Regions from separate parts of the Streptomyces sp. NPDC012827 genome, predicted to be linked through region 1. Evidence: riboswitches for the same ligand, from Rfam matches in the RefSeq annotation. Region 1 holds a riboswitch; each other region holds the start of a gene.

Region 1 (10,173 bases):
CGATCTCGTCGCCGAACCAGCCGAGGGCGATCGCCTCGTCCCGGCTCGCCACCCAGAACTGCTCGCCGAGGACCTCGCGCCAGCAGGTGAGGACGTCCGCCTCGGCGCCGGGCACGGCGTAGACGTGGCGGGCACGTCCCTCGCCGCCGAGGAGGGCGACGCCGGCGCTCAGCTCCCAGTCCTCGTCGAAGTCGATGCGGTGGTCGTCCCCCTCGGGGATGTCGACCATGCCGTGGTCGGCGGTGACGTAGAGGGCGGAGCGCGGCGGCAGCTGCTCGGCCAGCCGCTGGACCAGCCGGTCCACGAACATCAGCTGGCCGCGCCAGGCGTCGGAGTCGATGCCGAAGCGGTGTCCCGCGCCGTCGAGCTCGCTGTAGTAGGTGTAGACGAGGGAACGGTCGCCGCCCGCCAGCTGCTCGGCCGCGCAGTCCATGCGGTCCTCGCCGGAGAGCTGCCCGTGAAACGTTCCGCCGCTCAGCGCGATCTTGGTGAGCGGGGTGTCGGAGAAGATGGGCGAGGAGACCTGGGCGGTGTGCACGCCCGCCTCGTGGGCGAGGCGGAAGATCGTGGGGTACGGCTGCCAGACGTGCGGCGCGGTCCACGGCTTCCAGCGGAGCTGGTTCATCAGCTGGCCGCTCTCGGGGTTGCGGACGGTGTAGCCGGCCAGCCCGTGCGTGCCGGGATAGCGACCGGTGCCGACGGAGGCCAGGGAGGCCGCGGTGGTGGCGGGGAACCCGGCGGTGACCGGGCGGCCGGTGCCGCCGCGCGAGGAGCCGAGGAGCGAGGTGAGGTACGGGGCCTCGTCCGGGTGGGCCCTGAGCTGCTCCCAGCCGAGCCCGTCGATCAGGAAGACGCAGTTCCGGTCGGCCGGGGTCAGCTCCTGGATGCGGGGCGCGAAGCCGGACACGCCCTGGCCGGCGACGAGCGTGGGCAGCAGGTCGCCGAGGGAACCGGAGGCGTACTCCGGTACGGGCGCGGTCTCCGGCGCGAGCGGGACCGGGTCGTCGGGCCAGCCGTGGGAGGGGGCCGTGGGCTGCACCATCAGCGGGCGGCCACGGTGGCTTCGGAGAGCGCCTGGGCGAAGGCGAGCGTCTGCCGGACGGTGTCCGGGCCGTCGCCGGCGTCGCTCACCCGGAGGCTGAGGTCGTCGGCGGTGGAGTTGCCGGTGTAGCCGTGGTCGGCGTCGCAGTTGGGGTCGCCGCAGGCGGCGGGCTCCAGGTCGATGCGGGAGACGGCTCCCCAGCCGATGGTGAGGACCACCTCGCGGGGCAGGGTGCCGGGGGTGTACGACTCCGGGTTGGCGACGACCCGGCTGACCACGACCGACGAGATCCGGTCGAGCTTCACGGACTCGGTGGAGGTCGTGGCGTAGGGGGTCGGGGAGCTGTTGTCGGCGGCCTGCTCGTCGGTGTGGCTGACGATGAAGCGGCTCGGCGTCAGGACGAGGACGGTGACGTGGCGCCGGACCTCGTTGGAGTCGAAGGTGGTCTCCTGGTGCACCACGTACGACGCGACGGCCTCGCCGCCGACGGCGGCCTCCACCGCCTCGGCCACGAGGGCCGGGTAATAGCCGCTGCGCTCGATCGCCGCGCGCAGCCCCTGGGTCGTCGTACCGGTCTTCGCCATGGACTCCATCCTAATCCGTGGGCAGGGGCCTCTCGGCCGGTTGCGCGGGCGGTGGGGCCGTTCGCGCGGGCGGACGCTGTGACATCCGACTCCCCGCCGGGGGCGGCGGCCGGGACGGGCGGGGCGCCGGCGCTCAGTAGCTCGGCAGGCTGCGGGGGCCGAGGTCCGTACGCGGCGGGGGCGGGGCGAGGCGGACGGTGGCGCCGAGGACGGAGAGCCCGCGGGGGGCCACGACGACCGGCTCCAGGGAGACCGCGACCACCTCGGGGTGGTCGTCGACCAGCCGGGACACGCGCAGGAGCAGCTCCTCCAGGGCCGGGGTGTCGACGGGGGCGGAGCCGCGCCAGCCGAAGAGGAGCGGGGCGGTCCGGATGGACCGGACCAGCTCGGCGGCGTCCCGGTCGGTGGCCGGAACCAGCCGGTGGGCCGTGTCCCCGAGGAGTTCGGAGGCCGCGCCCGCGAGCCCGAAGGAGAGGACGGCCCCGACGGCCGGGTCGATGGCCGAGCGGACGACGGTGTCGACGCCCCTCGGGACCATGGCCTGGACGACGGGTTGCAGCTCCTCCGGCTTGCCGAGGACCTCGGTCAGCTCGGTGTAGGCGGTGCGGAGCTGCTCCTCGGTCGCCAGGTCGAGCCGGACCCCGCCGAGGTCGGGGCGGTGGCGCAGGTGGGGGGCGGTCGTCTTGAGGGCCACCGGGTAACCCAGGCGGGCGGCCGCGGCGACGGCGGCGTCGGGGGTGGGCGCGGGCAGGGCGGTCAGGACGGTGATCCCGTACCGGGCGAGAAGCTCAGCGGCCTGTGCGGCGCCTAGGGTGATGCCCCGGCCGTCCTCGGTCGCCTCCGCGAGGCCCCGCGCGATGAGCGCGGCGGCTCCCGTCTCGTCGATGTCCTCGTACTCGGGCACCCGCCCCGGCTCGGCGGCCTGCCGGCGCCACTGCCCGTACCGCACGGCCTCGGCGAGCGCGCGTACGGCCCGCTCGGCGGCGGGGTAGGCGGGAATCGTGCGGCACTCGGCCCCGTCGGCCCCGGCGTCGGGGCCCTCGGTACCGGGCGCGGCGGCCTCCGTCTCCCGCCGCCCGGCTGCCGGGGAAACCCCGTCCACCCGGGCGGCCCCTCCCGCGTGCGCCACCGGCCGCGCCGCGTGCAGGCCGGCGCCGGCGGCCGTACGGGAGGACGACCCCGCGCCGGCGGCCGCGCCCGTACGGGGTACGGCTGCCGCTCCCCCGCCGTCCGGGCGGCCCGGGGCCGGCGGGCGCGTGCTCGTGGCGGCGGCGAGGGCGTCCGCGAGGGCGCCCATCTCGACGTGGACGACGACCACCGGCTTGGCCGCGCCCGGGACGGAGGCGACGGCCTCGCGCAGGGCGGCGGCCAGGGTCTCGCCGTCGCCCGACTCGGTGGCGCCGTTCTCCCCCACCCAGGGGATCGCGGTCACGACGACCGCGTCGCTCGTCTCGTCCGCCAGCGCCGCCGCCAGCGCGTCCCGGAAGTCGGCCGGGCCCGCCGCGGTCGTCAGGTCGAGGGGCCGCATCGGGCGCAGCCCCTCCGTGAGGCAGGCGTCGTACGTGAGGAGGCCGAGGGACTCCGAGTTGCCGAGGATCGCCACCCGGGGCCCGGCGGGCAGCGGCTGGGCGGCGAGGAGGAGGCCCGCGTCGACGAGCTCGGTGACGGTGTCGACGCGGATCACCCCCGCCTGGCGCAGCAGCGCCGAGACGGTGGCGTGCGGGACGCGGGTGACCGGCACGCGGTGGCCGGGCGGGGCGCTGCCGCTGTGCCGGGCCCCCTTGACGACGACGACCGGCTTGACGGCGGCGGTGCGCCGGGCCAGCCGGGTGAACTTGCGGGGGTTGCCGATGGACTCCAGATAGAGGAGGACGACGTCGGTGCCGGGGTCGTCGTACCCGTGCTGGAGGAAGTCGTTCCCGGAGACGTCGGCGCGGTTGCCGGCGGAGATGAAGGAGGACAGGCCCGCGCCTCGCCGGTGGAGTCCGGCGAGGAGGGCGATCCCGATGGCGCCCGACTGGGCGAAGAGGCCGATCCGCCCGGCGGCAGGCATCTGGGGGGCGAGCGAGGCGTTGAGCCGGACGTCCTCGGCGGTGTTGATGATGCCGAAGGCGTTGGGGCCGATGATCCGCATCCCGTAGGAGCGGGCCTGGCGGACGAGGGCGCGCTGGCGCTCCCGGCCGGCCGGGCCGCTCTCGGCGTATCCGGCGGAGAGCACGACCAGGCCCCGGACGCCGTGCTCGCCGCAGTCGGCGACGGCCTCGGGGACCCGCTCGGCGGGGACGGCGACGATCGCGAGGTCGACCGGTTCGCCGACGGCGGCGACGGAGGGGTGGGCGGGGACGCCGTCGAGCCGGTCGGGCCCGTCGGTGAGCGCGGCGTTCACCGCGTACACCCGTCCGGTGAAACCGCTGTCGAGCAGATTGCGCAGGACGGTCCTGCCGACGCCGCCGGGGGTGCGTCCGGCGCCGACGACGGCGACGGACCGGGGGGCGAGGAGCCGCTGCACGGAGCGGGCCTCGGCGCGCTGCTCGCGGGCGCGCTGGACCGCGAGGGAGCGATCGGTGGGTTCGAGGTCGAGGTGGAGGCGGACGGAGCCGTCCTCGAAACTCCGCTTCTGGGTGTAGCCCGCGTCCGTGAAGACCTTGATCATCTTGGTGTTGGCGGGCAGGACCTCGGCGGCGAAGCGCCGGATGCCGCGCTCGCGCGCGACGGCCGCGATGTGTTCGAGGAGGGCGGAGGCGACCCCGCGCCCCTGGTGCGCGTCCTGGACGAGGAAGGCGACCTCGGCCTCGTCGGCGGGAGCGGAGGCGGGCAGTCCCTGGGCGTTGATGCGGTCGTAGCGCACGGTGGCGATGAACTCGCCGCCCACGGTCGCGGCGAGACCCACCCGGTCCACGAAGTCGTGGTGGGTGAAGCGGTGCACGTCCTTGGCGGAGAGCCGGGGGTAGGGCGCGAAGAAGCGGTAGTACTTCGACTCGTCCGAGACCTGCTCGTAGAAGCTGACCAGCCGGTCGGCGTCGGCGGCGGTGATGGGCCTGACGCGCGCGGTCCCGCCGTCGCGCAGGACCACGTCCGCCTCCCAGTGGTCCGGGTAGACGTGCTCCGGCGCTGCCGGTGGTGCCTGCCGTGCCGCCGCTTCCGGCTCTTCCGACGCGCTCTGCATGGGGCAAGCGTACGGCGGGGGTACGACAGTGGCACCGGTCGCGCGGCAGGGGTGTGCCGTGCAAGGTGGGGAGGGCCGGGCGGCGGCCCGCGCGGGGCCGGGCCCTGCGCGAGCACCGCGCATCCCGTGAGACACTGGTCTAGACAACCCGCTTGAGACTTGAAGGGCAACACCATGGCTGAGCGCCGCGTCAACGTCGGCTGGGCCGAGGGCCTGCACGCCCGCCCCGCGTCCATCTTCGTCCGTGCCGCCATGGCCTCCGGCGTTCCGGTGACGATCGCCAAGGCCGACGGCAACCCGGTGAACGCCGCGTCCATGCTCGCGGTGCTCGGCCTGGGCGCGCAGGGCGGCGAGGAGATCGTGCTCGCTTCGGACGCCGAGGGCGCCGAGGCCGCTCTGGACCGTCTCGCGAAGCTGGTGGCCGAGGGTCTCGAGGAGCTTCCCGAGACCGTCTGAGCCCGGCGCGGGTCCGCCCGCCGCTCAGCACGTGGCCGCGAAAGGGCCGGGGTCCGCTCATGGGCGCCCCGGCCCTTTCGCGTAGGCGCGCCCGTCCCCGCATCGCCTTCACCGCGGGGCGGACTGCACCGAATTCACTTCGTACCCGTGCCGCTTTTCGAGCAGCACAAAATACCCCCGCTTTTTCTTTTCTCTTTGTAGGGCACGCGTGTTAATTCCGCGCACTCGCCGTGTTGACGGCATGTTGCGGAAGCCTCACACGCCCCCGCGCCGGCCTTTTCAGCCGGTGCAGCGGCAGCGAGTGTTCCGCGTGCATCGCCGTCAGCGCGCGGGCCCGCTCGGCGTCCCCGCGCGCCACCGCGTCCACGATCGCGCCGTGCTCGGCCCAGGCCTCCACGGGCCGCTCCGGCTGCTCCACCACGTACATCCAGGCGATCTTGTGCCGCAGCTGGGTGAGCAGGGCGGCGAGGGCGGGTGAGCCGGAGGCCTGGGCGAGCGTCTCGTGGAACCAGCCGCCGAGCGGGCGCAGGTCCTCCCCCTGGCCCCGCCGGGCCCGCTCCTGCCCCAGTCTGACCAGGCCGCGCAGCACCTTCAGATGGGCCTCGGTGCGCCGCTGGGCCGCCCGGGCCGCGCCCAGCGGTTCGAGCAGCGCCCGGACGTCGAGCAGATCGGCCGCCTCCTGCTCGGTGGGCTCGGCGACATGGGCGCCGGCGTGACGGCGGCTGACGACGAAGCCCTCGGACTCCAGGGTCCGCAGGGCCTCGCGGACCGGGACGCGCGAGACGCCGTACCGGCCGGCGAGCTGTTCCTCCGTCAGCCGGCCGCCGGGCTCCAGAACGCCCGAGACGATGTCGTCCCGGATCGCCGTGCACACCGATTGCGCGGGAATGCGCATGTCCGACCTCCGCTTTGTTCCGCGCAGCGCTCGGCACCCTCGTGCCTTTCCGCGAATTCATTGCACGCGACTCTAGGGCAAGGGGCGGGAAATTCCGATGGCCGGGCCCCCTTCAGGGCATTCTTTTGGCCGAAGAAAAACCCCGGCTCGCGGGGAGCCGGGGCGGGTGGAGCTTTCGGTCGGGTGCCTCAGAGGGCGACACCACGGGCGCGCAGGTACGCGACCGGGTTGATGTCCGAGCCGTACTCGGCGCTGGTGCGGGCCTCGAAGTGGAGGTGCGGTCCGGTGGAGTTGCCGGTCGAGCCGGAGACGCCGATCTGCTCGCCGGGCTCGACGGTCTGGCCGACGTGGACCTCGATGGAGGCGAGGTGACCGTACTGGGTGTACGTGCCGTCGTTCATCCGGATGACGATGTTGTTGCCGTACGCGCCGCCCCAGCCGGCCTCGACGACCGTGCCGGCCCCGACGGAGACGACCCGGCTGCCGTAGGCGGCGTGGAAGTCGACACCGGAGTGGCTGCCGGAGGACCAGAGGGAGCCACCCGTCTTGTACCCGGTGGAGACGTACGAGCCGGCGACCGGGAGCTGGAAGGAGGCGAGGCGGCGGCGCTCGGCCTCGCGGGCGGCGCGCTCGCGGGCCTCGCGGATCTCCTGGGCGCGGGCCTCGGCCTTGCGCTTCGCCTCGGCGCGGGCCTTCTCCTTGGCGGCGGTCTCGAAGGCTTCCTGCTCCTGGGCGGCGACCTGCGCGTTGACGCGGTCGGCGAGCGAGTCCTCGGTGATGACGCGGGTGAGGCCGGTGTCCTCGGGAGAGCGCTCCTCCGTGTCGGCGGCGAGCGCCGGCGAGGCGAGGGTTCCGATGACGCCGGAGGTCGCGAGGGTGGCCGCGCCGGCGATGCCCACGCCGCGGCGCGCCATCCGGCTCGGAGCACGATGCTTCCCGGTGGCACGGGTGAACGCCAAGAGGACGGTCCTTTCCTTCCTTCTCGCCTACCGGGTTAGCTGACGGGTTCGGAGCAGGAAGGTCTCCTACGGGCCCCTCCGCGCGTGGCGAAGGCGTCCGATTCACCCCAGGGACTGCGTGCGGGTCCCCGGCTCCCCAGGCTCGCGCCTGACGGGGACTCGGCGATCGCTGTCCGATGCCGCGGGTGCGGCGCGTGCAACGGGCGGACAGCGCACATGACGCTATGCGTACGATCTTTCAATCGGCAAACAGACTCGGCTGTTTGTAAGACATGCCACAGGGCAGACGCGCACCCTTGCCCCCAATACGGACAAAGCGGAGGACCCTGACGTCCTGTGACATCAGGGTCCTCCGCCCGTTTCGCGGTCGGTCGACCGGTCGGCCGTCAGCCGGTCACGACGGTCACGTCACCGATGCCGAGGGCGCGTACGGGCTCCTCGATCTGTGCCGCGTCGCCCACCAGGACGGTGACGAGCCGGTCCACGGGGAAGGCGTTGACGACGGCGGCCGTGGCCTCGACCGTGCCGGTCTCGGCGAGCCGCGCGTACAACTGCGCCTGGTAGTCGTCCGGCAGGTGCTGCTCGACCTGGTCGGCCAGCGTGCCGGCGACGGAGGCGGCCGTCTCGTACTTGAGCGGCGCCACCCCCACCAGGTTCTGCACGGCCGTCTCACGCTCGGCGTCGGTGAGCCCCTCCGCGGCGAGCGTCCGCAGCACCTTCCACAGGTCGTCAAGTGCCGGGCCGGTGTTGGGGGTGTCGACGGAGCCGCTGATGGCGAGCATCGAGGCGCCGTTGCCCGCGGCGTCGGAACGGAGCACCTGCCCGAAGGCCCGCACGCCGTAGGTGTAGCCCTTCTCCTCGCGCAGGACGCGGTCCAGGCGGGAGGTGAGCGTGCCGCCGAGGCAGTACGTGCCGAGGACCTGGGCCGGCCACACGCCGGCGTGACGGTCCGGGCCGATCCGGCCGATGAGCAGCTGCGTCTGGACGGCGCCGGGGCGGTCCACGATGACGACCCGTCCCCTGTCGTCGGCGGTGATCGGCGGCATCGGGCGCGGCTCGGCCGGCTCACCGGTCCAGGCGCCCAGGGTCTCGGCGAGCACCTTGTCGAGGTCGACGTCGGTCAGGTCGCCGACGACCACGGCGGTGGCCGTGGAGGGCCGGACGTACGCCTCGAAGAAGGCGCGGACGGCGGCGGCGTCGATCGCGGCGACGGTCTCCTCCGTGCCCTGGCGCGGCCGGGAGACGCGCGAGTCGGCCGGGAAGAGTTCCTTGGAGAGCTGCTTGGCCGCCCGGCGGGACGGGTTGGCGGTCTCGTGCGGGATCTCGTCGAGGCGGTTGCGCACCAGGCGCTCGATCTCCGACTCCAGGAACGCCGGGGCGATCAGGGCCTCCGCGAGCAGGCCGAGCGCCTTGGGCAGCCGGGAGACGGGAACCTCCAGGGAGACCCGTACGCCCGGGTGGTCCGCGTGCGCGTCGAGAGTCGCGCCGCACCGCTCCAGCTCCGCCGCGAACTCCTCCGCGGTGTGCTCGGCGGTGCCCTCGGAGAGGGCGCGGGCCATGATGGTCGCCACGCCGTCGAGCCCGGCGGGCTCCGCGTCCAGCGGGGCCGCCAGGAAGACCTCCACGGCGACGACCTGCTGTCCGGGGCGGTGGCAGCGCAGGACGGTCAGGCCGTTGGAGAGCGTGCCCCGCTCCGGTGCCGGGAAGGCCCACGGCTTCGCCGTGCCGGCCGTCGGCCGCGGGTGGAATTCCATGCTGGTCAAAGACACGGCAGCGTCGCTCACTGGTCGGCTCCCTCTTCCTCGTCGCCGTCGTTCTCCTCGGTGCTCAGCGGCTCGTAGACGAGCACCGCGCGGTTGTCGGGGCGCAGCCGCGCCGCCGCGGCCTCCCGCACCTCCTCGGCGGTGACGGACAGCACCCGGTCCACCGCGGTGAGGGCGAGCTGCGGGTCGCCGAACAGGACGGCGTACCGGCACAGTTCGTCGGCGCGGCCGGCGACCGTGCCGAGCCGGTCGAGCCACTCGCGCTCCAGCTGGGCCTGGGCGCGCTCCATCTCCTCGGGCGTCGGCCCCTCGGCGGCGAAGCGGGCGAGCTCCTCGTCGACGGCGGCCTCGACGCGCGGCACCTCGACGCCGCCGGAGATCTTGACGTCCAGCCAGCCGAGCGAGGGTGCCCCGGCGAGCCGCAGCAGGCCGAAGCCGGCGGCGACGGCCGTACGGTCGCGGCGGACCAGCCGGTTGTGGAGGCGGGAGGACTCACCGCCGCCGAGGACGGTCAGGGCCAGGTCGGCCGCGTCGCACGCGCGCGTGCCGTCGTGCGGCAGCCGGTAGGCGGCCATCATCGCGCGCGCGGGGACGTCCTCGACGACGACTTCCCGAAGCTGCTCACCGATGATGTCGGGCAGCGAGCCGTCGCGCGGCGGCAGTTTCCCGTCGTGGGACGGGATGGAGCCGAAGTACTTCTCGATCCAGGCGAGGGTCCGCTCCGGGTCGATGTCGCCGACCACCGACAGCACCGCGTTGTTCGGCGCGTAGTACGTGCGGAAGAAGTTCCGCGCGTCCTCCAGGGTGGCCGCGTCCAGGTCGGCCATCGAGCCGATCGGGGTGTGGTGGTACGGGTGGCCCTCCGGGTAGGCCAGTGCCGTCAGCTTCTCGAAGGCGGTGCCGTAGGGCACGTTGTCGTACCGCTGGCGGCGCTCGTTCTTCACGACGTCCCGCTGGTTCTCCATCGACTCCTCGTCGAGGGCCGCGAGCAGCGAGCCCATGCGGTCGGCCTCCAGCCAGAGCGCCAGCTCCAGCTGGTGCGCGGGCATGGTCTCGAAGTAGTTGGTGCGCTCGAAGCTGGTCGTGCCGTTGAGCGAACCGCCCGCCCCCTGCACCAGCTCGAAGTGACCGTTGCCGTGGACCTGCTTCGACCCCTGGAACATCAGGTGCTCGAAGAGGTGGGCGAGGCCGGTGCGGCCCGGCACCTCGTGACGCGAGCCGACGTCGTACCAGAGGCAGACCGCGGCGACCGGGGTCAGGTGGTCCTCGGAGAGCACCACGCGCAGGCCGTTCGCCAGCCGGTGCTCG
Region 2 (10,173 bases), on a different contig from region 1:
TCGCCGCCACCCGCGTCTTCACCCGGATCTGGCTGGCCCTGTTCGGCTGGTGGCGCTGGGAGGACCTCCCCGAGCTGCCCCCCGAGCTGATCCTCCTGCCGAAGTGGGTACCGCTCAACATCTACGACTTCGGCTGCTGGGCCCGGCAGACCATCGTCCCGCTGACGATCGTCTCCGCCTTCCGCCCCGTCCGCCCCGCGCCCTTCTCCCTCGACGAGCTGCACACCGACCCGCGCCGGCCCGCCCCGCCGCGCCCGCTCGCCCCCCTCACCGGCTGGGACGGCGTCTTCCAGCGGCTCGACCGGGCGCTGCGCGCCTACCACCGCTTCGCCCCGCGCCGGCTCCGCAGGGCCGCGATGAACGTCGCCGCCCGCTGGATCATCGAACGGCAGGAGAACGACGGCTGCTGGGGCGGCATCCAGCCTCCCGCGGTCTACTCGGTCATCGCCCTCCACCTCCTCGGTTACGACCTGGAGCACCCGGTCATGCGGGCCGGACTGGAATCGCTCGACCGCTTCGCCGTCTGGCGCGAGGAGGCCCCCGGGCCCGACGGCGAGGGCGGGCCCTCACGCATGGTCGAGGCCTGCCAGTCGCCCGTCTGGGACACCTGCCTCGCCACCATCGCCCTCGCCGACGCCGGACTGCCCGCCGACCACCCGGCCCTCGTCAAGGCGGTGGACTGGATGCTGGACGAGGAGATCACCAAGGCGGGTGACTGGGCGGTGCGCCGGCCCGGACTCCCGCCCGGCGGCTGGGCGTTCGAGTTCCACAACGACAACTACCCCGACATCGACGACACCGCGGAGGTGCTGCTCGCGCTGCGCCGCGTGCGGCACCCCGACCCGGCCCGCGTGGACGCGGCCGTCGCCCGCGGCGCCCGCTGGACGCTCGGCATGCAGTCGGCGAACGGCGCCTGGGCCGCCTTCGACGCCGACAACACCGGCACCCTCCCCAACAAGCTGCCCTTCTGCGACTTCGGCGAGGTCATCGACCCGCCCTCCGCCGACGTCACCGCCCACGTCGTGGAGATGCTCGCCCACGAGGGGCTGGCCGGTGACCCCCGCACCCGGCGGGGCGTCGACTGGCTCCTCGCCGCGCAGGAGCGCAACGGGGCCTGGTTCGGCCGCTGGGGCGTCAACTACGTGTACGGAACCGGGGCGGTGGTCCCCGCCCTGACCGCCGTGGGCCTGCCCGCCTCGCACCCGGCGATCCGCCGGGCCGTCGGCTGGCTGGTGTCCGTGCAGAACGAGGACGGCGGCTGGGGTGAGGACCTCCGCTCGTACGACCAGGTCTCCTGGATCGGCCGCGGCGTCTCCACCGCCTCCCAGACCGCCTGGGCCCTCATCGCCCTCCTCGCGGCCGGCGAGCGGGAGACCGAGGCCGTCCGGCGGGGCGTCGCCCACCTCGTCGCCACCCAGCGGGAGGACGGCTCCTGGGACGAGCCGTACTTCACCGGGACCGGCTTCCCCTGGGACTTCTCCATCAACTACCACCTCTACCGCCAGGTCTTCCCGATCACCGCACTCGGCCGTTACGTGCACGGGGACCCCTCGCTCCGCAAGGGGAGCTGATGGGGCGGGAGCCGGGCCCGGGCCCGCGGCCCGGCGCCGTTCCCCCGCTGCTGATCGCCTGCGCGCTCGGCATCGAGCGGTTCGCCCTGCGCGGCGGGGCCCGGAGCGGGGCCGCGGGACCCGTACGGGTCCTGCGCACCGGCATGGGCCCGGCGCAGGCCCGCCGCGCCGTCGCCCGCGCCCTCGGCGAGGAGCCGTGGCGCGACGCGGCCGTCGTCGCCTCCGGTTTCTGCGCCGGACTCGCCCCCGGCATGCATCCGGGGGACCTGATCGTCGCCGGCGAGACCCGCGACGCCGACGGCGCGACCGCGTGCACCGGCACCGCACTCCTGGTGGAGGCCCTCGCCAGGGTCGTACCGGGACGGACCGTGCACACCGGGCCGCTGACCGGCTCCGACCACGTGGTGCGCGGACCCGAGCGGGCCGCGCTGCGGGCCGGCGGCGCGCTCGCCGTCGACATGGAATCGGCCGCCACCCTCCGTACCGCACGGGCCGCCGGTCCCCGTCCCGTTGCGGCCGTCCGGGTGGTCGTGGACGCCCCGGAGCACGAACTGGTGCGGATCGGCACGGTACGCGGGGGAATATCGGCCTTCCGCGTCCTTCGTGCCGTCCTACCCGCTTTCTTCGAATGGCACCGTTCTTTGCTGCTCCCCAGGAGGTGAGCGAGTTATGGCCATGCCGCTCCGACAGTCCGTCCGGGTCGCGACCTATCTCTTCCAGCAGAAGCTCCGCAAACGCGACAAGTTCCCCCTCATCGTCGAACTGGAGCCGCTGTACGCCTGCAACCTCAAGTGCGAGGGCTGCGGCAAGATCCAGCACCCCGCCGGTGTCCTCAAGCAGCGCATGCCGGTCGCCCAGGCGGTCGGCGCGGTCCTGGAGTCCGGGGCCCCGATGGTGTCCATCGCCGGCGGCGAGCCGCTGATGCATCCGCAGATCGACGAGATCGTGCGCCAGTTGGTGGCCCGCCGGAAATATGTCTTCCTCTGCACGAACGCGCTCCTGCTCCGCAAGAAACTGGAGAACTTCCGGCCCTCGCCCTATTTCGCGTTCGCCGTGCACATCGACGGGCTGCGCGAGCGGCACGACGAATCCGTCGCCAAGGAAGGCGTGTTCGACGAGGCGGTCGCGGCGATCAAGGAGGCCAAGCGGCGAGGTTTCCGGGTCACCACGAATTCCACCTTCTTCAACACCGACACCCCGCAGACGATCGTCGAGGTGCTCAATTTCCTCAACGACGACCTCAAGGTCGACGAAATGATGATCTCGCCCGCCTACGCCTACGAGAAGGCGCCCGACCAGGAGCACTTCCTCGGCGTCGAGCAGACGCGCGAACTCTTCCGCAAGGCCTTCGCCGGCGGCAACCGCCGCCGCTGGCGCCTCAACCACTCGCCCCTCTTCCTGGACTTCCTGGAGGGCAAGGCGGACTTCCCCTGCACCGCCTGGGCCATCCCGAACTACTCCCTCTTCGGCTGGCAGCGCCCCTGCTACCTGATGAGCGACGGCTACGTCCCCACGTACCGCGAACTCGTCGAGGAGACCGACTGGGACAAGTACGGCCGGGGCAAGGACCCGCGCTGCGCCAACTGCATGGCGCACTGCGGCTACGAGCCCACCGCCGTGCTCGCCACCATGGGATCGCTCAAGGAGTCGCTGCGCGCGGTCCGCGAGTCCGTCCCGCGAAGCGGCGTGTGAGGCGGGCGGCATGAGCGGCGACTTCGACCTGCGGGCGCTGCTCGCGGAGCGCGGGGGCGAGCGGTACGAGCTGCACGCCCGGCACCTCAACCCGCAGCTGCCCCGGATGCTCCGGACGATCGGCTTCGACAAGGTCTACGAGCGCGCCGAGGGCGCCCACTTCTGGGACGCCGACGGCAACGACCACCTCGACATGCTCGCCGGCTTCGGCGTGATGGGCCTCGGACGCCACCACCCGGTCGTCCGCAAGGCCCTCCACGACGTCCTCGACGCGGGCCTGGCCGACCTCACCCGCTTCGACTGCCCGCCCCTGCCGGGGCTGCTCGCCGAGCGGCTGCTCTCCCACAGCCCGTACCTCGACCGGGTCTTCTTCGGCAACAGCGGCACCGAGGCCGTGGAGACCGCGCTCAAGTTCGCCCGGTACGCCACCGGCCGCCCCAGGATCCTCTACTGCGACCACGCCTTCCACGGTCTGACCACCGGCGCGCTCTCCGTCAACGGCGAGAAGGGGTTCCGCGAGGGGTTCGCGCCGCTCCTGCCGGACACCGCGATCGCCCTCGGCGACCTCGACGGCCTGGAGCGCGAGCTGCGCTCCGGCGACGTGGCCGCCTTCGTGGTCGAGCCCATCCAGGGCAAGGGCGTCCACGAGGCGCCCCCCGGCTTCCTGCGCGCCGCCCAAGAGCTGCTGCGCCGGCACGGGGCCCTGCTCATCGCCGACGAGGTGCAGACCGGCCTCGGCAGGACCGGGGACTTCTACGCCCACCAGCACGAGGAGGGTGTCGAACCCGATCTGGTCTGCGTCGCCAAGGCGCTCTCCGGCGGCTACGTGCCGGTGGGGGCCACCCTCGGCAAGGACTGGATCTTCAAGAAGGTCTACTCCTCCATGGACCGGGTCCTGGTCCACTCGGCGAGCTTCGGCTCCAACGCCCAGGCCATGGCCGCCGGGCTCGCGGTCCTCTCGGTGATGGAGAGCGAGGGCACGATCGCCCACGTCCGGCGGATCGGGGACCTGCTCCTCGGGCGGCTCAGGGAGCTCGTCCCGCGGTACGAGCTCCTCCACGAGGTCCGCGGCCGCGGACTGATGATCGGCATCGAGTTCGGCCGGCCCACCTCGCTGGGGCTGCGGGGGCGCTGGGCGATGCTCCAGGCGGCCCGCAAGGGACTCTTCGCCCAGATGGTGGTCGTCCCGCTGCTCCAGCGGCACCGGATCCTCACCCAGGTCTCCGGCGACCACCTGGAGGTGATCAAACTGATCCCGCCGCTGGTCGTCGACGAGGCCGACGTGGACCGCTTCGTCACGGCGTTCACGGCGGTCATGGACGAGGCCCACGGGGGCGGCGGGCTGATGTGGGACTTCGGGAGGACACTCGTACAGCAGGCGGTCGCCCAGCGCTGAGCGGCGGCGGCATGGATTTTGCCTCCGGGGCAAGAAAGTTGCCTCGGAGGCACGATCCTGGCGCAATGGACGCATGGACCACGCCCCCGGGGGAGACTCCCCGGACCCCGCCCCGCCCGGCGCCGTCCCCGACGTCGCCCCCCAGCTGCGGGCCCTGCGCCGCCGCCGCGGGCTCACCCTGGAGGCCGCGGCGCAGCGTGCCGGGCTCTCCCCGGCCCACCTCTCGCGCCTGGAGACGGGGAACCGGCAGCCCTCGCTGCCGATGCTCCTCGCCCTGGCCCGTACCTACGGTACGACGGTCTCGGCCCTCCTCGGCGAGGCGCCGCCCGAGCACGACCCCGTCGTCCGGGCCGGACGCTCCGAGCCGGTCGAGGCGGACGGCTGGATCTACCGCCAGGCGGGCGGCGCCGGGCGCGCCCTCCAGGCCCTGCGGGTCCACGTCCCCCACGCCACCCGGGCCGACATCGTGCGGGTCCACCCGGGGGAGGAGTGGATCCACGTCCTGGAGGGGCGGGTGCGGCTCGCGCTCGGCGAGACCGTGCACGTCCTCGATCCGGGTGACAGCGCGCACTTCGACTCGCTGACCCCGCACCGCATCGGCGCCGCCACCCGATCCGGCGCCGAGCTGCTCTTCGTCCACACCCTGATGCAGAGTCCCGTCGCCGAACTCTGCCTCGGCGACGGAAGTCCGCACCTCCGCTGACGCCCCCCGCCGGCCCGCGCGGGCGACTCCGCGACGACCGGCGACGACCCGACCCTGACGAGGAACCTGTGACGATTCCTCAGGAAAGGACCGATATGTCCGACAAGTCCGCACCGGTGACCGGCGAGGAACGCGGCGGCGGTAAGTTCCCCAAGGGGCTGGTGCTCCGCCTCTTCGCCTATCTGATCGCGGGGCACCTCTTCGCCGGCTTCCTCTACCTGCTGTTCCTGTTCGGCGGCCGGAACCAGTGAGCGCGGCGTGCCGGGGCCGGTCGGGTCACGCCTCCGTGAGCAGGCGTTCCCGCAGCAGCTCGCGGGTCCGGGCGGACAGCCCCAGGCCCTGGGTGAGATAGGCCTCCGTCGAGCCCCAGGTCGCGTCGATCGTCTCGAACGCCGCCCGCAGGTACTCCACCCGCGCGTCGAACAGCGGGCTCAGCAGCTCCATCACCTCCGGCGACATCGCGTCCGGGGCGGTGGAGCTGCGGCGCACCTTGTAGCGGCGGTGCGGGTCGTTCGACAACGCGTAGTCCGCCTCGATGGCCTCCCGCTCGACGCCGAGGGCGAGCAGGGTGATCGCGATCGACAGCCCGGCGCGGTCCTTGCCCGCCGCGCAGTGCATCAGTGCCGGAACGCTCTCCTCGGCCATGGAATGCAGGATCCTGCTGTGCTCCGCCGTCCGCTCGACAATCATCTTCCGGTACGAATCGGACATCCGGGCGGCGGCCTTGCCGTCGCCCAGGATCTCCCGGAGCTGCGCGAGGTCCCCGCCCCGGACGAGCTTCCAGAACTCCTTGCCGTCGGCCGGGTCGTTCAGGGGTATGTTCACGTTCCGCACGCCGGGCAGCTCGACGTCCGGGCCCTCCACCCGCCGGTCGGCCTCGTTGCGGAAGTCGAAGACCGTGTGCAGGCCCAGTGAGGCGAGGAAGACGGCGTCCTCCTCGGTCGCGTGGGCGAGGTGGCCGCTGCGGAAGAGGCGACCGGGGCGCACGGCGCGCCCGTCGGCCGTCGGCAGGCCGCCCACGTCCCGGAAGTTGCGGACCCCGGTGAGCCGGGGCTCGTCCGCCGCGGTGGGCGGGATCTGCGGCAGCTGCTGCGTCACGGATGCTCCTGGAAGTAGGCGTTCGGTGGCCGACACGCGTGGGGTTTCTGGCGCAATCATCCAGGGAGGACCCCGCCTGACGCACCCCCTCGGACAGGAATGAGGGATCTGTCCGAATTGAGGCATTGCGGGTAACTCGCGCCGGTTGCAGGCGAGATGGGTTGTCGTGCGTGAGCAGGGTCATAGAGGTGACGCATCGTGGCCGCCCGCCCGGAGCAATTGCCCTGTGCGAAAGGGGGATCGAGGGTCCGTGGTCCACGGAGGGTGACCGGAATTCCGGCGGAGAACGCCGGAGGTGAATGCCGTGGAAAAAGAACGGCTTGTTCCCGCCGACCCCCCTCGTCTAGCGTCACCGTCACTCCGGTCGGACCGCCGAATCCTGCCACCGACCGGAATTCATACCCAGCCCACTCGCGTGGCAGGAGCGGGGGACCCAGGAAGTACGCCGGTCCCGCGACGCAGGACGGCTCGGGGTGAAGTCGCGTGGACACGCGGCCGGACATCTCCAGTCCGAACCCGACAGCTCACCTCGCAGGCGCCGGAGAGGAATTCGCCATGCCCGCGAAGGGTAAGCACCGCCGACCGAAGATCAATTCCCTCACCCGCGGTTTCGTCGCCGCCGGCACCGGAGGCGCCGTCGTCGCGCTTCCGCTCCTGGGCGCGACCGGCGCCCACGCCGCCGAGCAGGCCGCCCCGGCCGCCGCCGTCCAGACCCACGCCGTGGCCGCCGCGCAGGTGGCGCAGACCGCCCAGGCCGCGCCCGCCGCGAAGAAGGCCGCGCCGAGGACGTACTCCGTCGTCAGCGGCGACTACCTGTCCAAGATCGCCACCGAGCAGGGTGTCGAGGGCGGCTGGCAGGAGCTGTACGCGGACAACCGCCAGGTCGTCGGCGAGGACCCGTCCCTGATCCTGCCCGGGATGAAGCTGACGCTGAACGGCGAGAACGCCGCCGCGCCGAAGGCCGCTCCCAAGGCGGAGCGCAAGGCCGCCCCGAAGACCGAGCGCAAGGCCGCCCCGAAGAAGGAGCAGTCCCGCGCCTCCCGGAGCAGCGAGCGCGCCTCCGCCCCGGCCACCACCTCCACCGCGGCGCCGTCCACCGGCAGCTCCACGGCCTCCTCCGGCTGGGTCGCCCCGGTCGCCGGTGGCGTCTCCACCCCGTACCGCGCCTCCGGCTCCATGTGGTCCTCCGGCTACCACACCGGTGCCGACTTCATCGCCTCCTCCGGCACCACCGTCCGCGCCGTCGGCGCCGGTACGGTCGTCTCCGCCGGGTGGAGCGGTGCCTACGGCAACGAGGTCGTCATCCAGCACGCCGACGGCAACTACTCGCAGTACGCCCACCTCTCCTCCCTGGCCGTCTCCGCCGGCCAGTCCGTCAGCGGCGGCCAGCAGATCGGCCTCTCCGGCTCGACCGGCAACTCCACCGGCCCGCACCTGCACTTCGAGATCCGGACCTCGCCCAGCTACGGCTCCGACATCGACCCGCTGGCCTACCTCCGCCAGCACGGCGTCTCCCTCTGACCCGCCGCGCTCGAGAAGCGCGCGCGATCAGGCTCCGCGGTGGCCCGGCACTCCTGTGCCGGGCCACCGGTTTGTTCCGGTCTTGGGGAAATCTTTATCGGTGGCATATGTCACCCGCCGTCAACCCCTCCTTACGGTCGCGTAGGTCACATCCCGGAAGGAAGGATGTGCTCCCGTGGCAGACGATTCGAGATCAACAGACAAGAACGCATTCGGGTCGTACGCGGCGATCGGTGACAGCTTCACCGAGGGCGTCGGAGACCCCGGCCCCGGCGGGACGTACATCGGCTGGGCGGACCGGTTCGCGGTCCTCCTCGCCGACCAGCTGCCGGAACCCGAGGACTTCCGCTACGCCAACCTGGCCGTACGGGGGCGCCTTCTCGACCAGATCGTCGCGGAACAGGTCCCGCGGGCGAAGGAACTCGCCCCCGACCTGGTGACCTTCTGCGCCGGCGGCAACGACATCATCCGCCCCGGCACCGACCCCGACGACGTGGCCGCGCGCTTCGAGCGCGCCGTCGCCGACCTCACCTCCTCCGTCGGCACGGTCATGGTGACCACCGGCTTCGACACCCGCGACGTGCCCGTGCTCCGGCACCTGCGCGGCAAGATCGCCACCTACACCGCGCACGTCCGGGCCATCGCGGACCGCTACGGCTGCCCGGTCCTCGACCTGTGGTCGCTGCGCTCCGTCCAGGACCGGCGCGCCTGGGACAGCGACCGCCTGCACCTCTCGCCCGACGGCCACACCCGGGTCGCCCTGCGCGCCGCCCAGGTCCTCGGCCTGCCGGTGCCCGCCGACCCGGACCAGCCGTGGCCGCCGGTGCCCCCGCGCGGCACCCTCGAGGTACGCCGCGACGACATCCACTGGGCCAAGCAGTACCTGGTCCCCTGGATCGGGCGGCGGCTGCGCGGCGAGAGCTCGGGCGACCACGTGGAGGCCAAGCGCCCCGACCTCATGCCCCTGTAGCCGGGTTTCATGCCCCCGGAATCCGGGGGAGGGCGGGGAAACCGGTGGGGATCCGCTCCAGGACCCCGCCCGCGAACACGTCGTACAGCGGCAGCGTCTCCAGGTGGACGTAACCGATGTGGCAGTCGCAGACGGCGAGGGGACAGACACGCGGCCGCAGCGCGGCACGGTACGAACCGTCGTACAGATTGCCCAGCTCGGCCCTGACGAAGTGGCAGCGCCGCACCGTCCCCTCGCCGTCCACCGACACCACCGACTCGCCGGTGCGGCACGGCAGGCCGCCCGAGCGGTGCGGATGCCTGCTGTACGGGAACAGGGGATCGATCTCCGCCCAGGCACCGGCCTCCGCGTCGGTGTACGCGTACCCCTCGGCCGCGTTCACCCACAAGTAGACGTGCGGCGGCAGGTCCGCGCGCAGCCGCCGTGCCTCCTCGCGGTGCGCCGGCAGCCCGACCACCCCGACGCTGAAACGCACCCCCCGCCCGGCGAGGTCACGGCACTTGCCGAGGAACCGGTCGTACGGCGTCTGCCCCGGGTGGTACGTGCACCACAGCGCCACCGTGTCCCGGTCGGCCTCCGCCAGCCAGTCGGTGCGGCAGCTCAGGTTCGTCTGGATGGCCACCCGTTCGACGTGCGGCAGCCGCGACAGCTCCACGAGCGCCCGCCGGTACCAGGAGCGCACCAGCCCCTCGCCCCACGGGGTGAACAGGATCCGCAGCCGGTCGCCCCGCTGCTCCGCCACCCACCCGGTGAACCGCTCCAGGGCCGCCCGGTCGGCCCGCAGCCGCTCGGGGCTGTCGCGCCGCTTGGCGAACGGGCAGTACGGGCAGTCGAAGTCGCAGGAGGCGAGCGGCCCCCGGTAGAGCAGCGTCAGATCCACACCCCGCCCCTACTTCGGCTCGTAGGCGGCCATGGCGGCCCGCACGGCGGGGGAGAAGAGGACCGGACCCAGCCCGTCGGAGTACGCCAGGCCCTCCGGCGACAGGCGCAGCAGCCCTCCGGGCGCTTCCGCGTCCAGCCAGCCCAGCCGTTCGAACCGGGCCAGCTCGGCCCCGAAGTCCTCGAAGGGGGAGGTGCCGAACCGCTCCTCGTACCCGGCGAGCGGCATGCCCTCCGCCTGGAGCAGCGACTGCAGCAGGTGCCGGCGCCGGGCCTCGTCGCCGTCCACCCGGCGGCCGACCTCGGCCCGGGAGAAGTCCCGGGTCTCCGTGTAGCGATCGAT
Region 3 (10,173 bases), on a different contig from region 1:
GCCCGGCTCCTCGACCTCGTGCAGGTCATGGACCGCATCCGCCGCGAGTGCCCCTGGTCCTCCCGGCAGACCCACCGGGGCCTCGCCAAGTACGGCATCGAGGAGGCCTACGAGCTGGTCGAGGCCATCGAGGACGGCAGCCGGGAGGAACTGCGCGAGGAACTCGGCGACGTCCTGCTCCAGGTCGTCTTCCACGCGCGGATCGCCGAGGAGGACCCCGAGGAGCCGTTCTCCGTGGACGACGTCGCCGGAACGATCGTCGAGAAGCTCGTCCACCGGCACCCGCACGTCTTCGGGGACGCCACCGCCGAGACCCCCGAGGACGTCAAGGCGCACTGGCTGCGCACCAAGGCGGTCGAGAAGCAGCGGGACTCCGTCACCGACGGGGTGCCGCTCGGACAGCCCGGCCTGGCGCTCGCCGCGAAGCTCGCCGGCCGCGTCCGTACCGCCGGCCTCGACGTGCCCCCGCCGGCCGGGGAGGGCATCGGGTACGAACTCCTCCACCTCGCCGCCCGCGCCGAGGCCGAGGGCGTGGACCCGGAGGCGGCCCTGCGCGCGGCCGCCCGCGCCTACCGCGACGCGATCCGCGCCGCGGAAGGGCTGTAGGACAGCGACCAGGCCCGGCTCAGGGTGCGCGCGGGGCGCGGGCCGCCGGGTCGAGCCAGGGGAGCGGCGGGCGGGCCAGCAGCCACTCCGCGCGCGTGGCCGGACGGGCGGCGAACCGGCCCACCGGCGGCAGCGTGTCGTGCCGGATCCGGGCCGGGTCCGCCCCCAGCTCCTGAAGCGTGCCGGCGACCTCCGTCAGGAAACCCGGCGGCCCGGCCAGCCGCACCTCGTGCTCCGGCCACCGGACGCACGACCGCAGCGCCGTCAGCAGCCGCTCGGTCGCCTGCTCCCGGGGACGGCCGGGCGCCGCCGTGATGAACGTGACGCTCAGCCCCGGCAGGCGCGCGCCCAGCCGCTCCGCGTCCCCCCGCCCGTACAGGTACTCCTTCGCGCGCCCCACCACGAACAGCCGCCCCTCCAGGTCCGGCCCGCGCCCGGCCGCCTCCTCCAGGAGCGCCTTCACCGGCGCCCAGCCCGTACCCGCGCATATATAGGTGTGCAGGGCGTCCGCGGGCCCGTCCGCCGCCAGCGCGCCGCCGGGCGCGCTCAGCCGCAGAACCTCCCCCGGCCCCGTCTCCTCCACCAGCACCGTGCTCATCACCCCGCCGGGCACCCGGCTCACGTGCAGCTCCACCGTCCCGTCCGGGCGGGGCGCGTTGCCGAGCGAGTACGTCCGCCAGACGCGCGGGGCGCGCAGCGAGCTGACGCTCACGTACTGGCCCGGGCGGTACGGGAAGGGCCGGCGGGGCCGGAGCGTGAGGACGGCCAGATCCTCGCCGTACCGCGCGTGACGCACCACGTCCGCGTCCCACCAGGCGGGCTCCCCGGCCCCGGCGGCCTCCTCCGCGCCCCGGAGCATCAGCTCGGCGACCCGCCCGTACGCCTCGCTCCAGGCCTTCTCCGCCTCCACCGTCCAGGCCGCCCCGGCGGTCTGCGCGAAGGCGGCGAGCAGGCTCGTGCCGACGGCGGCGTACAGCGGGGGAGAGGCCAGGAACTTCCGGTGGTCCCGGCCGAGGTGCGTCAGGTAGGAGGTGAGCCGGGGGTCCTCCAGGTGGGTCACCACGTGGGTGAGGGCGGCGAAGAGACGGTCCCGCTGGGGCCGCATGTCGGCGGGGAACAGCTCGCGTACGCCCGGGTTGTGGCGGAAGAGATGCGCGTAGAAGAAGGCGACGGCGTGTTCGGCCCGTCTCTCGACGACCGCGAACGTGCTCCTGAGCAACTGGGCATCCACGGGGGGAATCTAGGCCACCCGCCCTCACCGGGGGTCCGCGCGATCTTCATACGTCAGGTCGGGGACCCGGGGGCCGGAGGGGACGGGGGACGGTCGGGGCCCCCGGAGGCCGGACGGGGCGGGCGGTACGGTCGGGGGGTGAGCAGCACCCCCGTACCGCCCCCCGAGCCCTCCGCCGTACCGCCCCAGGTCCCGCCCCCGGCGCCCGCCCTCTTCACCTGGGAGTTCGCCACCGACCCGTATCCGGCCTACGCCTGGCTGCGGGAGCACGCCCCCGTTCACCGGACTCGGCTGCCCAGCGGGGTCGAGGCCTGGCTCGTCACCCGGTACGCGGACGCCCGGCAGGCCCTCGCCGACCAGCGGCTCTCCAAGAACCCCGTCCACCACGCCGAACCGGGCAAGACCGGCATTCCGGGCGAGCGCAGCGCGGGGCTGATGACGCACCTGCTCAACATCGACCCGCCCGACCACACCCGGCTGCGCCGGCTCGTCTCCAAGGCCTTCACCCCGCGCAGGGTCGCGGAGTTCGCCCCGCGCGTGCGGGAGCTGACCGACCGGCTCATCGACGGCTTCGCGGAGAAGGGGGAGGCGGACCTCATCCACGACTTCGCCTTCCCCCTGCCCATCTACGCCATCTGCGACCTGCTGGGCGTGCCCGCCGAGGACCAGGACGACCTCCGGGACTGGGCGGGGATGATGATCCGGCACGGCGGCGGGCCGCGCGGCGGCGTCGCCCGGTCGGTGAAGAAGATCCGGGGCTACCTCGCCGAGCTGATCCACCGCAAGCGGCAGGACCTCGGCGACGACCTGATCTCCGGCCTCATCCGGGCCGGCGACCACGGCGACCACCTCACCGAGGCCGAGGCCACGGCCATGTGTTTCGTCCTGCTTTTCGCCGGTTTCGAAACCACCATCAACCTCATCGGCAACGGCACCTACCAGCTGCTGCGGCACCCGGAGCAGCGCGAGCGGCTCCAGGCCTCCCTGGCGGCCGGTGAGACCGGACTCCTGGAGACGGGGGTCGAGGAGCTGCTGCGGTTCGACGGGCCGGTGGAGCTGGCGACCTGGCGGTACGCGACCCGGGACCTGAGCATCGGCGGGCAGGCGATCCCGGCGGGCGACCCGGTCCTGGTGGTCCTGGCCGCCGCCGACCGGGACCCGGCACGGTTCACGGAGCCGGACACCCTGGACCTGGCGCGGCGGGACAACCAGCACCTGGGGTACGGGCACGGCATCCACTACTGCGTCGGCGCGCCGCTCGCGCGCCTGGAGGGACAGGTGGCCCTGGCCGCCCTGCTGACCCGGCTGCCGGACCTGCGGCTCGCCGCCGACCCGGCCGAACTGCGGTGGCGCGGCGGGCTCATCATGCGCGGTTTGCGCACGCTTCCGGTGGAATTCACCCCTTCCGTACGGGTGGCTCCGGCTGAGGGTTCGTCAGAAGTGTGATCTTCACGTGATCGCGGGGCGACCGACTTGTGACGGACGTTCGAATGCCGCTACGTTTCGCGGCAGTCTTCAGCCGTCACGCGAAAGGCGTACGTATGCGCTCCGGGAACGGACGACACCGTCGACCCCGTCAGGCCCCCGCTCTCGTCGTCGCGGCGGGCGTGACCGGATCCGCCATGGCGCTGCCGCTGCTCGCCACCGGATCCGCCTCCGCCGCCGACGCGGCCACCTGGGACCGGGTGGCCGAGTGCGAGTCGGGCGGCCAGTGGAGTGCCAACTTCGGCAACGGGATGTACGGCGGGCTCCAGTTCACCCAGGAGAGCTGGGAGCGGCACGGCGGGCTCGCCTACGCCCCCAGCGCCGACCTGGCCAGCCGCGCCCAGCAGATCGTGGTGGCCGAGAAGGCGCTCGCCTCGGGCGCGACCGACTGGGCCACCTGCGCCCCGATCGCCGGGCTGGGCAACGACGGGAAGGCGCCGGGCGTGAACCCGGGGCCGGCCGTCACGCTGCCCGAGGAGACGGGCCCCGCCCCGGAGTCGAACCGCACGGCCGGCACGCCGACCGCCTCGCCCGCCTCGCCCGCCGCGCAGGTCTCTCCGTCCTCCCCGGCCTCCTCGGTGCCCGTACCGCGGGCCTCCGGCGCTCCCGCGGCCTCCTCGGCCCCGGACGCCCCCACGGCCTCCCGGACGCCGGGAGCGGCCGGGACGACCGCCGCCCCGGACGCCTCCACCCACCCGGCCGCGCCGGGTGCCTCCACCCACCCGGCCGCACCGAGCGCGCCGACGGCTCCCGGCACCTCCGACACGCCCGGAACCTCCGGAACGCCCGAAAAGCCCCGTACGGCGGAAGGTGACGCTCCGTCGAGCGCGCCCGGCACCGGCAAGCACCGGGGTGACGCCGCCCCGGAGGAAACCGGCAAGACGGACACTTCTGCCGAAGCAGGTCGTCATGCCGCACCGACGGACAAGAAGTCTGAAACTCCGGCAAAGGCTCCGGTCGTCGATGCGTCGCCGACCGGAGTGGACGCAACGGACAGTCAGGACACTTCGGACGCCTACACGGTGCGCCCCGGGGACAACCTGACCGTCATCGCGCAGGAGCGGCAACTCCCCGGAGGCTGGACCGCCCTCTATGACGCCAACCGGCGGACGGTGGGCACCGATCCGGACCTCATCCTGCCTGGTCAGAGCCTTGATCTGACGATCGGTTCGGCGCCGTCGGCCGGGTAGTTCGAGAGGTAATGTCCGGTTCTGCTCAAGTGAGACATGGATCTCTTCGCCCCAACTGGCGCGGCTTGTGCGGAAGATTTGATTCCGTGACCTCTCACCTGCGCAAACACCCTCCGCCGGAAGGACGGTAGGGGCGTTATTTCCGCAATGCGCCCCTTTGAACTTCCGGCAGGAGTGTGGCTACGGTCGTCATCGCTCGCCACCGCGGGCCCCGTCGACCGAGAACGCCGAGTCCTGCCGCCGGCCGATGGGAACAGTCGTCGCGTAAGCGCCGTAGGCAGGAGCGGGGGACCCAAGGTAAGTGCCGGCCCCGGTCGTCGAGAAGGACGACCGACGTTCGGCTTGGGGTGAAGCCGCGTGCTAGGACACGCGGCCGGGCAACTCTTCGGCCCGAACCCGACAGCTCACCTCGCAGGCGTCGGTGAGGAGAATCTCCATGCTGTTTTCCGGCAAGGGCAAACACCGCCGTCCCTCCAAGGCCACCCAGGTCGTCACGCTCGTCGGCGTCACCGGTGCCGCCGTCGCCGCCCCGCTGATGGCCACGGGCACCGCCTCGGCCGCCACCGCCTCCGAGTGGGACCGCGTCGCCCAGTGCGAGTCCGGCGGCAACTGGTCCATCAACACGGGCAACGGCTACTACGGCGGCCTGCAGTTCTCGGCCTCCACGTGGGCCGCGTACGGCGGCACCGCCTACGCCTCCACCGCCAACCTGGCCTCGAAGTCGCAGCAGATCGCCATCGCCGAGAAGGTCCTCGCGGGCCAGGGCAAGGGCGCCTGGCCGAGCTGCGGCGTCGGCCTCTCCCGCGCCACCTACAGCGGCGGCACCACCGAGACCCAGAAGCCGACCGGCACCACCACCTCGCCCGAGCGCCGCTCCGAGCAGCCGACCACGCGCAGCACCAAGCGCACGGCTCCGAAGGCGACCGCCCGCGAGACCTCCAAGAGCGTCACCGCCCAGGCCGCTCCGCAGGAGCGCCGCAAGACCGTCACCACCCCGACCGGCAAGAAGGTCAAGAAGGGTGACGGCGAGTACAAGGTCGCGGCCGGTGACACCCTCGCCACCATCGCCCAGGCGCACGGCGTCAAGGGCGGCTGGGCCACCCTCTACGACCTCAACCAGGACGTCGTCGAGGACGCCGACCTCATCTACCCGGGCCAGCAGCTCCACCTGAAGTGAGCCTCGCGGCCCTGACGAACCTCCCGCGGTGACCACCCCGGTCCGGCGTGCCCCCCGTGCACGCCGGACCGGGGTTCCGTCTGTTACCCATGAGTACCCGCGGGCGGTTCGTCCCGGGATGCATGCCCCCGGGTCCTTTTTCGTCCCACGGGGCGGGCGCCCGGCGGGCCGGAGCCCCCGGGCCGGTTAGGCTCTTGTCGCAAGGCGAACGAGCCTTGCGCCGTATGCGTCACACCTAGCGTCACATCCCAGAAGGAGATGCTCGTGCCGTCCATCGACGTCGTCGTAGCCCGGGAAATCCTGGACTCCCGAGGCAACCCCACGGTCGAGGTCGAGGTCGGCCTCGACGACGGCAGCACCGGCCGTGCTGCCGTCCCGTCCGGTGCCTCCACCGGTGCGTTCGAGGCCCTCGAGCTCCGTGACGGCGACCAGAACCGCTACCTCGGCAAGGGCGTCGAGAAGGCCGTCCTGGCCGTCATCGAGCAGATCGGCCCGGAGCTCGTCGGCTACGACGCCACCGAGCAGCGCCTGATCGACCAGGCCATGTTCGACCTGGACGCCACCCCCGACAAGTCCTCGCTCGGCGCCAACGCCATCCTCGGCGTCTCCCTCGCCGTCGCGCACGCCGCCTCCGAGGCCAGCGACCTCCCCCTCTTCCGCTACCTGGGCGGCCCGAACGCGCACCTGCTGCCCGTTCCGATGATGAACATCCTGAACGGCGGGTCGCACGCCGACTCGAACGTGGACATCCAGGAGTTCATGATCGCCCCGATCGGCGCGGAGTCCTTCTCCGAGGCCCTCCGCTGGGGCACCGAGGTCTACCACACCCTCAAGTCCGTCCTGAAGACCAAGGGCCTCTCCACCGGCCTCGGCGACGAGGGCGGCTTCGCCCCGAACCTGGGCTCCAACCGCGAGGCCCTCGACCTCATCCTCGAGGCCATCAAGCAGGCCGGCTACACGCCCGGCAAGGACATCGCGCTCGCGCTCGACGTCGCCGCCTCCGAGTTCTACAAGGACGGCTCCTACGAGTTCGAGGGCAAGGCCCGCTCCGCCGCCGAGATGACCGACTACTACGCGGAGCTCGTCGACGCGTACCCGCTGGTCTCCATCGAGGACCCGCTGTTCGAGGACGACTGGGACGGCTGGAAGACCATCACCGAGAAGCTGGGCTCCCGCGTCCAGCTGGTCGGCGACGACCTCTTCGTCACCAACCCGGAGCGCCTCGCCCGCGGCATCGAGGAGGGCGCCGCCAACGCGCTGCTCGTCAAGGTCAACCAGATCGGCTCGCTGACCGAGACCCTGGACGCCGTCGAGCTGGCCCAGCGCAACGGCTTCAAGTGCATGATGTCCCACCGCTCCGGCGAGACCGAGGACGTCACCATCGCCGACCTGGCCGTCGCCACCAACTGCGGCCAGATCAAGACCGGTGCCCCGGCCCGCTCCGAGCGCGTCGCCAAGTACAACCAGCTCCTGCGCATCGAGGAGATCCTGGACGACGCCGCGGTCTACGCCGGCCGCAGCGCGTTCCCGCGGTTCCGCCCGGCGAACTGAGGCACCGGCACAAGGGCTGACACAGCCCGTATCCGTACGTCCCCGCATGCGGTCCCGTACCGTGTGCGGGGACGTACGCACGTGAAGGGGAGGCGCGCACATGGCCCGGGACCGGTTCTCCACCGCGACCAGGATCAGGCTGCTCGGTGAGCAGACCGCCGCCCGCGTCTACCGCTCCCAGAGCCGCCGCCAGGCCCGCCGTTCCCGGCTCACCGGCCGCGCGGCCTTCCTCGCCCTCGTCGTCTGCTCCCTCGTCGTGGCGCTCGCCTATCCGATAAGGAGCTACGTCTCCCAGCAGGGCGAGATCGCCGAGCAGGAGCGGAAGGCCGCCGAGGCCGCCCGGCGGGTCGAGGAGCTGCGGGACGAGAAGGCCCGCCTCCAGGACCCGGCCTACGTCCGCCGCCTCGCCCGCGAGCACCTCCACTACGTGCTGCCCGGCGAGACCGGGTTCACCGTCGACGACCCCGGCGCGGAGCCGCGGCCCCGCAGCGGCCACGGCCCGGCGGACCGCCCCTGGTACGACAACCTGTGGGACGGCGTGGACCGCGCCGACCGCCCCTGACCGACCCGTACGGCCGACCGACCCGTACGCCCCCTTTGATCCCGTACGACCCCGACGACCAAGGCAGACATGGAAACGCCCCCTCCGCAGACCGAACGCACCGAGCCCACCGAGGCGGACGTCGCCGCCTTCGAGGCGCAGCTCGGACGCCCGCCGCGCGGCCTGCGCGCCATCGCGCACCGCTGCCCGTGCGGCAACCCGGACGTCGTCGAGACCGCGCCCCGGCTCCCCGACGGCACCCCCTTCCCGACCACGTACTACCTCACCTGCCCCCGGGCGGCCTCGGCCATCGGCACCCTGGAGGCCAACGGGGTCATGAAGGAGATGCAGGCCCGGCTCGCCACCGACCCCGAGCTCGCCGCCGCCTACCGGGCCGCGCACGAGGACTACCTCGCGCGCCGCGACGCCATCGAGGTCCTGGAGGGCTTCCCCAGCGCCGGCGGCATGCCCGACCGGGTCAAGTGCCTGCACGTCCTGGTCGGGCACTCGCTCGTGGCGGGCCCGGGCGTCAATCCCTTCGGCGACGAGGCGCTGGCGATGCTGCCGGAGTGGTGGGCGAAGGGCCCGTGCGTCACCCCGTGCGCGGACGAGGACAAGGGCGGGGAGACGACGTGACCCGGGTCGCCGGAATCGACTGCGGTACGAACTCCATCCGCCTGCTCGTCGCCGACGTGCACCCGGAGACGGGTGAGCTGATCGAGCTGGACCGGCGGATGACGATCGTCCGGCTCGGTCAGGGCGTCGACCGGACCGGCCGGCTCGCCCCCGAGGCGCTGGAGCGGACCTTCGCCGCCTGCCGCGAGTACGCCGGGGTCATCAGGGAGCTCGGCGCCGAACGGATCCGCTTCGTCGCCACCTCCGCCTCCCGCGACGCCGAGAACCGCGACGAGTTCGTCCGCGGGGTCGTGGACATCCTGGGCGTCGAACCCGAGGTCATCACCGGCGACCAGGAGGCCGAGTTCTCCTTCACCGGAGCCACCGGTGAGCTGCGGGGCGCGGAGACGTACCTCGTCGTGGACATCGGCGGCGGCTCCACCGAGTTCGTCACCGGCGACCGGCACGTCGAAGCCGCCCGCTCGGTCGACATCGGGTGCGTCCGGCTGACCGAGCGGCACATCAGGCACGACCCGCCGACCGCCGAGGAGGTGGAGGCCGTCCGCGCCGACGTCCGCGCCGCCCTCGACCTGGCCGCCGAGACGGTGCCGCTCAGCTCCGCCGGGACCCTCGTCGGGCTCGCCGGGTCGGTCACCACGGTCGCCGCCATCGCGCTGGGCCTTCCGGAGTACGACTCCGCCAAGATCCACCACGCCCGGATCTCGGCGGTCCAGGTTGCGGAGGTCGCCGAGCGGCTCCTCGCCTCCACCCACGACGAGCGGGCCGCGATCCCCGTCATCCACCCCGGCCGGGTGGACGTGATCATCGCCGGAGCCCTCGTCCTGAGGGAGATCGTCGAGCGGGTCGGAGCCCGCGAAATCGTGGTCAGCGAGCACGACATTCTCGATGGGATCGCGCTATCCGTGGCATAGCGGACGCCTATGGAGGGGTCCGGCGACAGCCTGTCGGAAAAGGTTCGTGAAGTTCTTCACAAGGAAAAGGGCCCTGATGGCGCCCCGGGAGGGTCTTGTGACCCTCCGAGGGGCGTCTCAGGGCCCTTTCGCAGGCGGAACGCCCTCTTCGCTCGATGTTTCCATCGCGTGAACGGGCGGGCCGGTACGGCGTTAACGGAGGCTCTCCGGACCAGTTCACGAGGGGTGAACAACGTTCGCCAAGGCCACGCGGTTCCTTTGCACCACCATGACCTGGGTCACGTGAGCCGCGCAGTGTAGCAGAGGTGCCCCCGGACCTTGTGAAGGGGCGCACGAGCACCCCCCTCCAGCGGGGTGGATACTCGATGGCATGAGCACCACGGAGCGTCCCAGGATCCTCGTAGTAGGCGGTGGGTACGTAGGCCTGTACGCAGCTCGGCGCATCCTCAAGAAGATGCGCTTCGGCGAGGCGACCGTCACGGTCGTCGACCCGCGGTCGTACATGACCTACCAGCCCTTCCTCCCCGAAGCCGCCGCCGGCAGCATCTCCCCGCGACACGTCGTCGTCCCGCTGCGGCGCGTCGTTCGCGGAGCCGAGGTGCTCACCGGTCGGGTCACCACCATCGACCAGGACCGCAAGGTCGCCACGATCGCGCCGCTCGTCGGCGAGGCGTACGAGCTGCCGTTCGACTACCTGGTCATCTCGATGGGCGCCGTCTCCCGTACCTTCCCGATCCCCGGCCTCGCCGAGCAGGGCATCGGCATGAAGGGCATCGAGGAGGCCATCGGCCTGCGCAACCACGTCCTCGAGCAGCTCGACAAGGCCGACTCGACCACCGACGAGG

Evidence for each region. Region 1 has a riboswitch for cyclic di-AMP ahead of ACFY60_RS20700 (M23 family metallopeptidase). Riboswitches for the same ligand answer to the same signal wherever they lie in the genome.
Region 2: another riboswitch for cyclic di-AMP. It lies ahead of ACFY60_RS24545 (peptidoglycan DD-metalloendopeptidase family protein); the one in region 1 lies ahead of ACFY60_RS20700 (M23 family metallopeptidase).
Region 3: another riboswitch for cyclic di-AMP. It lies ahead of ACFY60_RS25895 (transglycosylase family protein); the one in region 1 lies ahead of ACFY60_RS20700 (M23 family metallopeptidase).

What each region holds. Positions count from the first base shown of each region.
Region 1 is NZ_JBIBBY010000009.1:111,101-121,273, reverse strand. Features, by position in the region: gene ACFY60_RS20725 (alkaline phosphatase family protein) at 1-1,042, opposite strand, end outside; gene ACFY60_RS20720 (DUF5998 family protein) at 1,042-1,626, opposite strand; gene ACFY60_RS20715 (GNAT family N-acetyltransferase) at 1,760-4,792, opposite strand; gene ACFY60_RS20710 (HPr family phosphocarrier protein) at 4,967-5,248, shown strand; gene ACFY60_RS20705 (GntR family transcriptional regulator) at 5,460-6,143, opposite strand; gene ACFY60_RS20700 (M23 family metallopeptidase) at 6,332-7,102, opposite strand; cyclic di-AMP (ydaO/yuaA leader) riboswitch at 7,113-7,277, opposite strand; gene ACFY60_RS20695 (M16 family metallopeptidase) at 7,489-8,886, opposite strand; gene ACFY60_RS20690 (M16 family metallopeptidase) at 8,883-10,173, opposite strand, start outside.
Region 2 is NZ_JBIBBY010000011.1:261,238-271,410, forward strand. Features, by position in the region: gene shc (squalene--hopene cyclase) at 1-1,571, shown strand, start outside; gene ACFY60_RS24515 (1-hydroxy-2-methyl-2-butenyl 4-diphosphate reductase) at 1,571-2,233, shown strand; gene hpnH (adenosyl-hopene transferase HpnH) at 2,241-3,263, shown strand; gene ACFY60_RS24525 (aspartate aminotransferase family protein) at 3,274-4,659, shown strand; gene ACFY60_RS24530 (helix-turn-helix domain-containing protein) at 4,733-5,362, shown strand; gene ACFY60_RS24535 (DUF6126 family protein) at 5,458-5,613, shown strand; gene ACFY60_RS24540 (tyrosine-protein phosphatase) at 5,639-6,460, opposite strand; cyclic di-AMP (ydaO/yuaA leader) riboswitch at 6,855-7,011, shown strand; gene ACFY60_RS24545 (peptidoglycan DD-metalloendopeptidase family protein) at 7,016-7,981, shown strand; gene ACFY60_RS24550 (SGNH/GDSL hydrolase family protein) at 8,157-8,951, shown strand; gene ACFY60_RS24555 (STM4011 family radical SAM protein) at 8,959-9,831, opposite strand; gene ACFY60_RS24560 (STM4012 family radical SAM protein) at 9,841-10,173, opposite strand, start outside.
Region 3 is NZ_JBIBBY010000012.1:250,007-260,179, forward strand. Features, by position in the region: gene ACFY60_RS25875 (nucleoside triphosphate pyrophosphohydrolase) at 1-606, shown strand, start outside; gene ACFY60_RS25880 (globin domain-containing protein) at 626-1,837, opposite strand; gene ACFY60_RS25885 (cytochrome P450) at 1,976-3,283, shown strand; gene ACFY60_RS25890 (transglycosylase family protein) at 3,445-4,512, shown strand; cyclic di-AMP (ydaO/yuaA leader) riboswitch at 4,772-4,945, shown strand; gene ACFY60_RS25895 (transglycosylase family protein) at 4,949-5,689, shown strand; gene eno (phosphopyruvate hydratase) at 5,954-7,240, shown strand; gene ACFY60_RS25905 (septum formation initiator family protein) at 7,341-7,802, shown strand; gene ACFY60_RS25910 (DUF501 domain-containing protein) at 7,872-8,417, shown strand; gene ACFY60_RS25915 (exopolyphosphatase) at 8,414-9,328, shown strand; gene ACFY60_RS25920 (NAD(P)/FAD-dependent oxidoreductase) at 9,699-10,173, shown strand, end outside.